3 regions of the Rheinheimera sp. ATLC3 genome follow, and region 2 is predicted to be linked to each of the others. Evidence: riboswitches for the same ligand, from Rfam matches in the RefSeq annotation. Region 2 holds a riboswitch; each other region holds the start of a gene.
What was found. A riboswitch is a leader RNA that binds a small molecule or an ion and turns the genes downstream of it on or off. The one in region 2 is predicted to bind cyclic di-GMP.
Positions count from the first base shown of each region.

Region 1: it holds a riboswitch for cyclic di-GMP, as region 2 does, so the genes downstream of both, AC5SV9_RS12405 (OmpA family protein) here and AC5SV9_RS09600 (hypothetical protein) in region 2, are expected to answer to the same signal.
Region 3: it holds a riboswitch for cyclic di-GMP, as region 2 does, so the genes downstream of both, AC5SV9_RS18430 (DUF3718 domain-containing protein) here and AC5SV9_RS09600 (hypothetical protein) in region 2, are expected to answer to the same signal.

Region 1 is NZ_CM182103.1:2,665,097-2,669,662, forward strand. It holds gene flhA (flagellar biosynthesis protein FlhA) at 1-1,443, shown strand, start outside; cyclic di-GMP riboswitch class I at 1,745-1,834, shown strand; gene AC5SV9_RS12405 (OmpA family protein) at 1,981-2,826, shown strand; gene AC5SV9_RS12410 (sigma-54-dependent transcriptional regulator) at 2,844-4,157, shown strand; gene fliE (flagellar hook-basal body complex protein FliE) at 4,165-4,485, shown strand; gene fliF (flagellar basal-body MS-ring/collar protein FliF) at 4,496-4,566, shown strand, end outside.
Region 2 is NZ_CM182103.1:2,073,912-2,078,477, forward strand. It holds gene AC5SV9_RS09590 (hypothetical protein) at 1-219, shown strand, start outside; gene AC5SV9_RS09595 (hypothetical protein) at 252-1,352, opposite strand; gene AC5SV9_RS09600 (hypothetical protein) at 1,433-2,785, opposite strand; cyclic di-GMP riboswitch class I at 3,014-3,107, opposite strand; gene AC5SV9_RS09605 (ABC transporter permease) at 3,231-3,992, opposite strand; gene AC5SV9_RS09610 (ABC transporter ATP-binding protein) at 3,989-4,566, opposite strand, start outside.
Region 3 is NZ_CM182103.1:3,952,449-3,957,014, reverse strand. It holds gene glpK (glycerol kinase GlpK) at 31-1,524, shown strand; gene AC5SV9_RS18435 (pyroglutamyl-peptidase I family protein) at 1,589-2,230, shown strand; cyclic di-GMP riboswitch class I at 2,316-2,413, shown strand; gene AC5SV9_RS18430 (DUF3718 domain-containing protein) at 2,543-2,914, shown strand; gene AC5SV9_RS18425 (cation:proton antiporter domain-containing protein) at 2,973-4,526, opposite strand.

The DNA.
Region 1 (4,566 bases), 590 kb from region 2:
GGTGGTATCAGCATCGGCGTGTTCCAGCATGGCCTGAGTATGGGGGAAGCCTTTCAACGCTTCGCTCTGCTGACGATAGGTGATGGCTTAGTCGCGCAAATCCCGTCATTACTGCTGGCGGTTGCGGCGGCCATTATTGTTACCCGGATGAACGATGAAGGCGAAATGTCTGATGAGGTCGGTAGACAGCTGTTGGCCTCACCACGGGTGTTGCTGACTACCGGCGGCATTATGCTGATTCTCGGTGCCGTGCCCGGCATGCCGGCCATGGCTTTTATCGGTTTTGGTCTGCCACTGATTTATGTCGCCTGGCGCTTACAGCAAAGCGTGGATAAAGGCGAACTTATTCAGGCGGAACGACTGACTGAAACCATCGCGCAAGCGCCAAAAACACTGGGCTGGGATGATATTCCCCATGTGGATCGGCTGTCGATTGAATTGGGGTTCCGGCTGGTTTACCTGGCAGACAAAGAAAAAGGCGAAGAACTGGTGCAAACGCTGCGCGGTATTCGTAAAACGCTATCAGAGCAAAGCGGCTTTTTACTGCCAGAGGTAAGGGTGCGCGATAATCTGCAGCTAAACCCGCAGGAATACCGTATCAAACTCGCCGGCGTGCCGGTAGCGTCGGGGCGGCTGAACCCGCAGCAATTACTGGCGCTGAATACCGGTGAAATCTACGGCCAGCTGGACGGTGAAATTACCCGAGACCCGGCCTATGGTCTGGAGGCGGTGTGGATAGATACCAACAGCCGCGCTAAAGCGCTGAACCTGGGCTATTCGGTTGTTGATCTCGCCACAGTGATTGCGACCCATGCCGGTAAGCTGATTAAAGAGCATTTGTCTGAGCTGTTTGTCTATGAAGATGTAAAACAGCTGAATAAACGGCTGGCGAATGTGGCGCCGGTGCTGGCCGAAGCGCTGGATAAAGCGCTGAGTGCCACGGTGCAGCTGAAAGTGTATCGCTTGCTACTGCGTGAGCAGGTTAGCCTTGGCGACATTTTAACCATTGGCAGCACCCTGCTCGATAGCAGCGAAGTGACGAAAGACCCGTTGCTGTTAACCTCAGACGTACGCTGTGCGTTGCAGCGGGCGTTGGTGCGGCAAATCAGTGGCGACAAAGATGAACTGGCCGCCTTTACGCTGGATGAAAAGCTGGAGCAAACGCTGCAAAGCGCGCTGAATCAGGCGATGCAGGCTGGCAAAGTCACACTGGACAGCTTCCCGGTGGCCCCCAACCTGCTGAGCCAATTCCAGCGCAATATGCCGCTGATTTGCAGTCAGATGCAGCAGCAGGGCCATACCCCGGCGCTGGTGGTGATCCCACAGCTGAGGCCATTACTGGCGCGCTATGCCCGTACTTTTACCCAGAACTCGCTGGCGGTGTTGTCGTATAACGAAATTCCGGAGAATCTGCGGGTAAATGTTATCGGCGCGCTGGGCTAGCACGCAGGCTGTCATCATAGCGCCATAATATGCAGAGACAATACAAGCTGGCTTGCTGTGTTCGTTTAAATAGTTTTGCAGTTTTTCTCACTGTTTAGTCAGTTTATAAGCACAACAGGTCAGAGCAGTGTTGGAATTATGTTAGTGGTTGGCGAAAAAATATGCAGTTGCAAATATGTGATTTTAAACGTCATATTAGATATTGTTAAAAAACACTCTTGCTAAGCCAACGTAATTTCGATATCGTTTGTGTTATTCAGTTTCAGTTCATAAATCTGGTCGGATTTGTGAGCTTGTTAAGACAATTAAAAGGCAAACTGCACCGAAAGGGCAGGACGCAAAGCTTCCGGTCTACGGCGTGTTAAAACGCTACGACAGCGGGGCCGCATTAGCTTAGCGCCATTCACTGGTGTTAGCCGTTTCACTATGGCTAAAGCATCAGTGTCCTGTGCTGTTCTATGCCGTTTGCTTTTTATTTTGCTGCGCCAGGCTGATTTGCCCGGCGTGAGGGTAATGACAAAATAAAAGGTGTATAAGGTGTCTGTATTGTCTTTCAGTTTGTGGTTAAGCGCCAGCCTGCCAGGGGCACTGGCGACGGCAGCACTGCTGACGCAACCGGCAGAGCAGGCCAAATGGCAGCTTAACAGCGATCCTTTTTATTGCCAGTTACAACAACAGGTCAGGGGTTTAGGGCAGGTCAGTTTCGCGCTGGAGCCTGGTCAGCCACTGCGGCTTAATCTGGCGCTGGCTCAGCCTCATTCAGAATTGCAGCAGGTCAGCGTGATGGCCCGTCCTGCCGACTGGCAAACCACACAAGCCGTTGCGGCAGAGCAGTACGTTGCCGAGTTATATCAGGACAGCGAAGTCAGTTTTCTGCAAGCGGCTTTGCCGCTGCTGCATCAGCTGCAGCAAGGCGCCTGGTTACAGTTTGATTTGGGTGATGCACAGCAGCAGTTAGTGCTGACCAGTGTGCGTGCCGCTGATGCAGTGGACAAGTTTCAGGGCTGTGTTGCGCAAATGTCACCATTGTCCTGGCAGCAGGCCCGCGACACCGAAATCTATTTTGCCTCCGGTAAACGTCAGGTTGACCGCCAGCAATTACCCAGCTTACAGAAGCTGGCGCGCTATCTACAGCTGGATAACAGCATCAAAAAAATCCTGATCGATGGCCACACTGATGATGTCGGTACCCCTTTAGCGAACCGTGTGTTGTCGCAGGAGCGTGCCGATGAAGTGGCGTCCAGACTGATCGAGCTGGGGGTAAAAGCCAGCATGCTGGAGATCAGAGCCCACGGTAACCGCTATCCGCTGTTGCCGGCGCAGGGCAAAGCCGAACAATCTAACCGCCGGGTGTCTATCCGGTTAATCCGAACCACTTCCTGAGCAGGATCTGACGCCCGATGAAATCACCTTATGTGTTATGGATAGAGCAGCAAGCGCCCTGTAATGAGGTGCATCAGTGCATCTGCGCTGAAGGATACCAGTTGCTACATGCCGCTGATGTGACGCAGGTTGTCAGCCTGTGTCAGGATTACAAACCGGCACTGGTTTTTATCGACAGTGCTATGGCGCAAATGGCGTTACCGGATCTGGTTGCTCTGGTACACCGTAAGCTGCCGGGGGCGCAAATTATCAGCATGGTTGACTCAAACCAAAGTGCGCTGGCGTCTGAAACCTTACAAAGCGGCGCTATTGATTATTTACTTAAACCTTTTTTTGCGTCTCAGGTAAAAACCTCAGTGCGTAACGCCACTGCCATGAGCGCGGGGTTAAAAGATCTGGTGGCAGTGTCGCACGCCAGCCGGCAGATTTTGCAGTTGGCCAACCGCGCCGCGCAAACTGAAGCCAGCGTGCTGATCCTGGGGGAATCCGGTACCGGTAAAGAGCGGCTGGCGCGTTTTATTCATCAGGCATCAGACCGTGCAGACCAGCCTTTTGTCGCGGTAAATTGCGCTGCTATTCCGGAGCATATGCTGGAGGCTATGCTGTTTGGTCACAACAAAGGCGCTTTTACCGGCGCAGTGAATCAGCAAATCGGTAAGTTCGAAGCAGCCAATGGCGGCAGCATCTTACTGGATGAAATTTCTGAGTTGCCGCTGCCCTTGCAAGCGAAGTTACTGCGTGTGTTGCAGGAGCGAGAGGTAGAGCGTCTGGGCAGCAATAGCCGCATTAAGCTGGATATCCGTGTCATTGCCGCCAGCAATAAGAACCTGCGCAGTCAGGTAGAGCAAGGCTTGTTCCGCGAGGATTTATTTTACCGCCTGGACGTTTTGCCACTGAGCTGGCCGGCGCTGCGCGAAAGGCGGGATGATATTTTGCCACTGGCAGACTTTTTTATTACCAAATACGGCAACGGTAAGTACCGCTTAAGCCGGGACGCTGCCGACGTAATGCTGCAGTACAACTGGCCGGGCAATGTGCGCGAGCTGGAAAACGTGATGCAGCGGGCGCTGGTGATGGCCCGGGGTATCGAGCTGCAGGTTGCAGATCTGAATTTACCCCGTTGTCATCCGCAGGCAGCGGCCATTTGTGCCAGCCTGCTCAAGCAAAGCAAACAGAATGCTGAGTTTGATTACATTCTGGATTTGCTGCAGAAATTTAACGGCCACCGTACCCGTACCGCAGAAGCACTGGGTGTCAGTACCCGTGCACTACGTTACAAACTGGCTGCCATGCGTGAGCATGGTGTCGACATTGACGCATTAGCTTCTTAAGGATTTTATGATGATTTCACCAATAGACAGCCAGAGCCAGATGCTGGAAATGATGACCAGGTTACAACAAACTGCCAGCAGTGAGCGCATAGCGCCCGCCAGCAATAGCGTTGGTATCAGCGAAGACTTTTCTGCCGTGATCCGCAACATCAATCAACAGCAGAATATTGCCGCAGACATGATGACGGCGGTTGATACCGGCAGCAGTGACGATGTGATTGGCGCCATGGTAGCCAGCCAGAAGGCGGGTTTAAGCTTTTCGATGCTGCTGCAGGTGCGTAACAAGGTTATCAGCGGTATTGATGATGTAATGCGGATGTCACTGTAAGGACAAGGCAATGAAAGGCGAAGTGGTAAAGAAAATGCCTGCGGCAGCGATTGAAGGTAACTTCCGCGAGAAAGTGATTAA
Region 2 (4,566 bases):
TATTACGATAAAGACGATGTGTTAGGCTGGCCGCTGGCCGACTTGTCTGACAGCTATGCAGCACTGGTTACGGATATCGAAGTAAATGCCGCAGGTGGCTTTTTCGGCTGGCTGGCCGCCAGCTGGAACCCGTTGTCGCATAACCAGTACTGGCGTGAACCTAAAATAATAACGACATTGATTGCATTACTGCATAAAAGTATTGGTGATACTAACTAACCCCAAATAAGGCCATTTCGCATATAGAAAAGTCATTCTTGTTCTTTATGTTTAACGGCAGCGTCCAATGTACTTAACAAACGTTGCATATATTGCTTGCGGAACCTTGTTCTGGTTAGTTCATTGCCAATTACAGAAACAAGCAATACGTTCAATGATTCCAAAACTATGTTGTCGTCGGGGTCACTCTTCGATAATTCAGAAAGCATTGTAATGTAACTTGGTTCAAAATCTGCCAAAACAGCATCAAACTCACTCTGTAAGTTTACCTTTTTCTTTAATGTCTCAATTTCAGCTTTCTGAGCGTTCGCTGCAGCAAGTTTTAGTAGCATTTCCATGCCTGACAACATACTGAGTTCAGTCTTTGCATTTGCTTTTAAATTAACAAAGCTACTCTGAGCAGCTTTATAATGTGCAGCATCAGGTAACGCACCATTGTTAAAAAAAGCGTTGGCAACAATCTGCAACTCTTTGTAGACATGCTGCATCATCAAAACAAATTGATACTGTGCAGACAACCAAGCGTCATAGTCTGCATATTCATTAGCTTCGAATGTATAAAGCAATTCCAACGCAATTAATTGCGGATTCACGATTCTGTTATAACGCTCGCTAACAATTTCCGCAGGCAAAACTTGACCATCGGCTGGAAAAACATCGGTATCGCTGGTAACCATATCAATTAATGACAACAATGAATTGTCACAGGCAGCGACAGCTTGCTCCATATTTGCAATAAAAGCATCGTCGCTTTTTAGTAACTGTGTCAAACGGGGCACGGTTTTAGCTGAGTTTTTCTGAACTTTTTCCTTAATTTTCATCAATTCAGCGTGAATATTTTCTTGGTTCTCTATCAATCCCTGCTTCAGGCTTTCCTGGCTGCCGTCATAGAATTTTTTTAACAAAATTCCAGCTTCGTCAAATGCGGACATACAACGATCACGTGATGCGGAAGCATAAGTTAGTATATGTACCGAGTGATTTATCTTCAGCCTGGGTTTCTTGGGTTCTGACGCAACGGCCTGCTGTAGTCTTGTATTCGGTTGCGCTGGCGCAGCAACTTTACCTGAGCTACATGCAGACAATGAAAAGAGCACGATAGAAAACGCCAACAAGTATGAATACTTCAACACCACTTCTCCCCTTTACGCTTCAATAGCTCATCAGATAAAAACCGAAACCAATGATTTAAAATATCTTTTGTAAAGACTGGTTAGAGTTTTTTACCAAATTTCTCGGCAAATTCCCGCACTTTGTACATGTGAGCATTTTCAGCCAGATCTGTCAGTACCGATTTGTATTTACTGTTGCCCGAGCTCCCCAGTACCCGGCAACTCCAGGCATGGAAATCTGCAAATTTGCCATAACGGTGGCGCGGTATCTTGGCTTCCTGTTGTAAAATGCGGCTTAATTCGTCTAACAACGTTTCGTTCGTAAGATGCTGTTTATAAATTTGTTTTACCGCATAGAGTCGAAGGTCAGCATCGCTGCTACGCAACATATTCAATAGTTGGTTAGTTTGCCAATCAAGCTCCGGGGACATAGTTGATATATCATGGATCACTCTAGCTTGCTCTATCCGGGTAGCCATAGCGCTAAGATAGTCTTCAACATAATTTTGTAATTTTGGCGGGGTATTGCCTTGCAGCACCGTATCAAGCGTTGAACGGTAACGCTCCAAGCCTGAGTATGCCAATGCTTTTATCGCCCAAATCATTTCACCCATATCAGTGGTATTTTGATAGTTAGCTAACACTCTTTCATTAATCACATCATATACTGCCGTGCTATTGACCCATTCAGCTATCAGCTGTTTGTATACCGCGATACGCGCAGCAGTGTCGCCCTGCGCTAGCGAACTCAGGTACCCTTGTATCAACTCTTCAGGTAAATATTGTTCTGTCGTTAATCCAACAGGTTTTACTGTGGTTAGCGCTACCTTAGGGGTGTATTGCCGCTTTTTCTCAATCTGCTGAGGTGTCATACCACTGGTCATGGCGGCAAAAGCATTTTTATCATACTGATTTATACTTTTTAAGCGCAGTAACAAGCTATTCGCAATCGCATCGGCCGTCTTATATTCCAACTCCACATTATGGGTAGTCAGGCCATTAAATATATCTTTTAACGCCAATCCTGTGGTTATTTTGTGGCGGATCACAACATCCCCCAGGTAACTGGCTTCGTGTAATGAAATTATTGGCGCAACCAATTTTGGTGCAGGGAAAGGTGTTTCGTCGCCAACAAAACGGCGCGAGTAGTCAACAAATATATCCAAATCAACTACATTCATATCTCTGTCAGATGCCAAAAGATTATTTTCTTTTAATAAACTTACAAACCTCGTTTGTACAATTCTTTCCAGTTGTTGTTGAGTAATATAGTTTCCGGTGAATTTTTCTACAGATTGCGTTACGTCGGCTTCAAAATGTCTAACTGAGTATTTTATATCAATATCACTATGCGGATAGGTCGGCATTTTTTCCGGCGCTTTGCTTTGCGCGCATGAGGCTAGCAACAACAGACTTAAACAAGCCGACAAAATCGGTTTTAAATAACGAACCATATCTCTCTCCCTTTCGCAGAACGTAATGCTTTAATCTCATATCTGGCTGATATAAATAAGAAGCTCCGGAATCCCAAGCTTGGTATTTTTACAATTTTAGTGTCGTATTAACGTGCCATCTATGCCGGTTACGCCATGCGATAGATGGAAAGAAAGGCTTATAAGTAGACATAACCAGATAACGGTGAGATTACCGCCATGCGAGACATTAAAGAAATGCGGCTAAGCTAATGCAACCACTGCCATCATTCACTTTGAGTAAAAGTTTTTAGACCAGCGGCTTTGCGTCCTGCCCTTTCGGAACAGTTTGCCCCTCTTAAAAACCAGCAATCACAATTAAAATAAATGCTGACTTAACAATTGAAAAGTTATACAAAATTTAACATTTTAACAAGCTTTTTATTCGTGAGCGTTTCTATCGAGCTATGTTAATCTCCAATGTCTTTTATGTTTTAACTTTATAGCCGGTATGGAAAATCCAGCAGATCACACCGATACACAGTGCCATAAACAATAAAATCATCGCCAGGCTCAGGCCTACGTTAACATCGGCCACGCCATAAAAGCTCCAGCGAAAACCGCTAATTAAATACACCACCGGGTTAAACAGCGTGATTTGCTGCCATAGTGGCGGCAGCATGCTGATCGAGTAAAAACTGCCGCCTAAAAATGTCAGCGGTGTAATCACCATCAGCGGTACTATCTGCAGTTGCTCAAAGCTGTTTGCCAGCACACCGATAATAAAGCCGAATAAACTAAAACTAATGGCAGTTAACACCAAAAATGCCAGCATCCATATCGGATGTTCAATACTGAAGTCGACGAAAAATCTTGCTGTCAGCAGAATAATTAATCCAAGCAAAATAGCTTTGCTGGCAGCTGCCCCGACATAACCAAGGATAATTTCGATGGCTGAAACCGGCGCCGACAAAATCTCATAGATAGTGCCAGAGAATTTTGGCATATAAATGCCAAAAGAAGCATTAGAGGTGCTTTCCGTCAGTACGGTCAACATGATAAGGCCGGGTACAATAAAGGCACCATAGCTGATACCGTCAATAGCGACCATTCTCGAACCAATCGCTGAGCCAAACACGATAAAGTACAACGATGTAGACAATACCGGCGAGGCAATGCTCTGCATCAGAGTACGCCAGGTACGCGCCAGCTCGAACAGGTAAATAGCTTTGATAGCGTAAAAGTTCATGCTGCATCTCCGATCAGGCCAATAAAGATATCTTCCAGTGAGCTTTCCCGGGTATTCAAATCGCTGAACTCTACACCTAAGCTATTGAGCTGACGCAATAAGGTAGTAATGGTGGCCTGCTCTTGCTGTGCGTCATAGGTGTAGATGAGTTGCCTGTTGTCGGCAGACAGTTGCAACTGGTACGCTGCCAGCGCAGGCGGAATTTCAGGTAGCGGTTCAACCAACTGTAGGAGCAGTTGTTTTTTACCCAGCTTTTGCATCAGGCTGCTTTTGTCATCGACCAGCACCAGCTTACCGGCCCGGATGACGCCGATGCGATCAGCCATGTCTTCTGCTTCTTCAATGTAATGCGTGGTCAGAATAATAGTCACGCCACTGTCACGCAGCCGGCGGATCATTTGCCACATATCCCGGCGCAATTCAACATCGACACCCGCAGTGGGTTCGTCCAGAAACAGGATCTGCGGCTGATGCGCCAACGCCTTGGCAATTAACACCCGCCGTTTCATGCCACCAGACAACGCCATAATTTTGCTGTCTTTTTTATCCCACAGCGACAAGTCCTTTAGCAGTT
Region 3 (4,566 bases), 1.9 Mb from region 2:
AACTTAAGCATAACGCTAAATGCATCTGTCATGGCCAAATATATACTTTCAATTGATCAGGGTACCACCTCCAGCCGCGCTATTCTTTACAATAAAGCACTACAGGTTATCGCCTGCCATCAGCAGGAACTGCCGCTTAACTACCCCAAGCCGGGCTGGGTAGAGCAAGACCCTGAACAAATCTGGCAGACGGTATACCACTGTATCATCGCCGTTTTGCATCAAGCCGGTATAAAAGCATCAGACGTTGCCGGTATTGGGATCACCAACCAACGCGAAACCACTGTGCTGTGGCACAGAGCAACCGGTAAAGTGCTGTACCCCGCCATTGTCTGGCAAGACAGACGCAGCAGCAAACAGTGCCAACAACTAAAAGATCAGGGCTTGGATACACTACTACAGCAAAAAACCGGTTTGCTGGCTGACCCTTATTTCTCTGCTACTAAGCTAGCCTGGCTGCTACAGCATGTCGCAGGGGCGAAGCAGCAAGCAAAAAACGGTGAGTTGTGTTTTGGGACTGTGGATAGTTACCTGCTGTGGCAGCTGACCGGCGGCAAAGTACATGCCACAGATGCCAGCAACGCCAGCCGCACGTTACTGTTTAATATTCACAGCCAGTGCTGGGATGATGAGCTGCTTGAGCTCTTTGATATTCCCGCAACGTTATTGCCAGAGGTAAAAGATAATGCCGGCCTGTTTGGCGTGACCGAAACCAAGCTGTTTGGTGCACCTGTCCCGGTGCTGAGTATGATTGGTGATCAGCAAGCCGCGCTACTTGGTCAGGCCTGTGTTAGTGCCGGTATGAGCAAAAGCACTTATGGCACCGGTTGCTTTGCCGTGGTAAATACCGGCGATAACATCATTAGCAGCCAGCATAAGTTATTAACGACTGTTGCCTGGCGGCTAAACGGCAACTGCACCTATGCGCTGGAAGGCAGCATTTTTATGGCTGGCGCCACTGTGCAATGGCTGCGCGATAAGCTGGGTGTTATCCAACAAGCCAGTGAGACAGAAACCCTGGCAGAGCAAAGCCATTATCAGCAAACTGAGCTGCTGATCCCCGCTTTCACCGGCCTTGGCACACCCTACTGGCATCCGGAGATCAAAGCCGCTTTGTTTGGCATGACCCGGGATACGGGCCGCGCTGAGCTTGCCGCGGCAGCGCTTTGCAGCGTGGCGTATCAAAGCCGCGATCTTCTTACTGCCATCGCCCAGGATGGTATAACAGTAAACAGCCTGCGCGTTGATGGTGGCATGACGGCCAACCGCTGGTATTTACAGGCTCTGTCTGATCTGACCCAGACTGATATTACCCGCTGCCACACGACCGATGCTACGGCGTTAGGTGCAGCCTTTTTAGCGGCGTTACAATTGGGGCACTTCAGCTGTTTGAATGAGATTGAGCAGATATGGCAAGCGGGCTGGCAATTTCAGCCTCAGCTATCAGCCAGTACAGCTGACAGTCTGTACCGGCGCTGGCAGCGCGCTGTAGTGGCGCTTACGGCGCTTGATCTGTCAGTCTGAAGCACGCTGTAGTAAGCTAAGGCGCAGTGAGCATTTCAAGGATAAAGTAAAGGAGTACTGCAGCATGCGCAGCATACTGATTGCCGTGATTGACCATCCAGGCCCCCAGACAGATACTGAGCTGTACCAACAGTTACTAAGCCTGGCTGACTGGCAAGTCGCAACAGATTGCCGGATCCAGGTTGAACAACTGCCCTGCGTGTTCAAACAAAGCCTGACAGCACTTGAACAGCTTATCACTAACTATAAACCGGCATATTTACTGCTGATTAATCAGTGCCGTTCAAAGGTTGATATCCAAGTTGAGAAAGTAGCACTGAATATTAATGACGCCAGCGAACCAGATAATAAGCAGCAGCAACCCAAAGACAGTCTGACTGCTCAGCACGGGCCGGCGGCCTATTTCAGTAACCTGCCGCTCAATGCTATTGTCGATGCACTGCAAAGCCACGCTTTACCTGCCCGGTTGTCATACAGCGCCGGTACCTTTGTCGCCAACCACCTGTTTTACGGTTTAATGCATTATATCAAGCACCAGAATACCAGCCTGCATGGCGGCCTGATACAGGTACCTTTGACACCGGTGCAAGCCAGCAAAATTCCCGGCACCGCCAGTCTGAGTACCAGCCTGGTGCTGGAGGCCATAAAACTGGCAATCAGTGTCAGCCTGGCCCACAGTGACAGCATGCTGCGCTCTACCGGCTAACAGGTATAACCAGTTAAATTTAAAAATAATTTCAATTCAGTCAAAATTAAGCTTGCATAAAAAATAGCCGTTAATTAGAATGCGCACGCTCGAAAGGCAAGTCATCCGAAAGGGTGTACACGCAAAGCTTCAGGTCTAAGGTTACCGCTGTTAAAAGGTATCTACGATAGCTGGGCTGCCGTCGCAAATGCGATGTGTATTCTGCTCTGTCAGGGTTACTCGACATGCTGCATGTCCTTTCGTGGTAAGCACTTCAGAAGACTGAAACTGCTTAATTGATGATTGTGAACTAACTCATTTTGGAGCAAGACTATGAAAGCCAAATTAATCACTTTAGCTACTGTTATCGCAGCCACTTCATTTATCAGCACTCCAGTTGCAGCTGACGATCAGCTGGCACAATCAATCTGTTCTTATGTTGCTGCTGACAGCAAAAACAACCTGCGTAAAACACTGTCTGATAACCGCTTACGCTTACGTAATGTATACGACGGCGTAGTTTGTGACGGTTTACCACTGATCCGCCACGCAATTAAATACAACGCTGCTGACACTGCAGGTTTTATCATCAGCCAGTTACCAGGTAGCCAGATTGCTGCTTCAGGCGATATCGAGTGGGCAACCAGCAATGGTTTCGGCTCATCACCAATTATCGCTGCTATCAAAGAGCGTAGCGCAAGCTAATTGGCAGATTAAATTCATAAAAATAAGGCGCCTGAAGGCGCCTTATTTTTTTGTCAGGTTATTTCCCCACTACGCCAAAACAATGCTGTTTAACGTGCTCAGCGATACCAACCCCGGCTTCTGACATTGTCAGGTATGTCTGGTCAGCACCGGCAGCAATGATGTCACGCGCTTCATCGTCGTGCATGCTGTGCGAGACAATAAAGCCTTTAAAACCAGCATTTCGCAGTTTTTTGGCTGCAATCATCTTGGCTTCGACATCATTCATACTGAGAATAACGGCTTCAACATCACCAAAGTGCAGATCCTGCCAGAACACCTGATCTTCAGCATCAGCGTAGAAAATATTCATACCTTTGCGCTGATGCTCCCGCACTTTTGCCGGATCTGAATCCATCGCAATGATTTTACGGTTGTTTTTCAGGTAATTATAAGCCGCACTGCCGGTACGCCCCATGCCCATAATTAGCACCTGCGCATCGCCAAGCGATACCGGCTGTTCATCCGGATGGTGGATATTACGCTCAAATTTCAGCAGCCAGTTACACAGTCTGTCGTACAGAGGGTGTGCCATCCGGTTCAACGGTGCAGAAATCACAAAAGAGATTGCCACTGTCAGTGCCAGCGGAATGAGCCACTCTGGTAGCACAACGCTGGCGACAATCAGGCCAAACTCACTGTAGTTTGTCAGGCTGATACTGGTTAAAAACGCGCTGCGGGCACGCAATTTAAACAGGATAAGCAGCAGAAAAAACAGCAGCGCTTTTAACGGTAACAACAGAGACATAACACCGGCAAATAACCAGGCATTGGCATCCGGTAAGCCATCTATACCAATCTGCAGGAAAAACCCGACCAGAAAAAACTCTTTAATACTCCAAAGTGACTTAGACAACTCACCCGCCCGCGGATGCTTAGCCAGCATGGCACCAAATACCAGCGCCCCAAGCTCAGAGCTCAAACCCACCAGCTCAAAGCCCTGACCACCAATCACCAGCGCCAACATCAATCCAAACAGGATCAGCAAGTCTTCGTGGCCACTGGCATCAAGCAGTTTATAAAGTAATGGCCGCAGCAGTGGCAGCGCAAATACCAGCAAGGCCCATGGTGACGGCGTAGTACCATTGGCAAGGCTCATCACCAGCAGCGCCAGCAAATCCTGCATGATAAGAATACCGATAGCGACACGGCCATGAAACGCCCGTATTTCGCGTTTACCCTCAAGCACTTTTGCTGCCAGCACTGTGCTGGAAAATGCCAGGGCGACTGCCAGCATCAGCGCCTGATACCAACTGACATCAAAAATAAACAGCACTGCCGGTAATGTCAGTACGATGGATAACACAAAATGCAAGGTACTGCCGCCCAGGACTTCAGGTTTGCCTAAGCTGCGTACATTAAGCTTTAAGCCTACGGTAAACAGCAGGAGTAAGACGCCAAGATGGGCAACGTGATGAATAATAGACGGGCCTTCGGGTGGCAGGTTAAGGTCGGATGCCGTTGCTGAAATGACAAAACCTGCCAGCAGGTAGCCAACTAATGGCGGCAAACCGACGGCACGCACCACCAACCCCAGAGAAAATGCGAACCCTATCCAGACAGCCTCAAGCATTCAATAGCCTCTTATTTATTATATTATTCAGCATACTAGC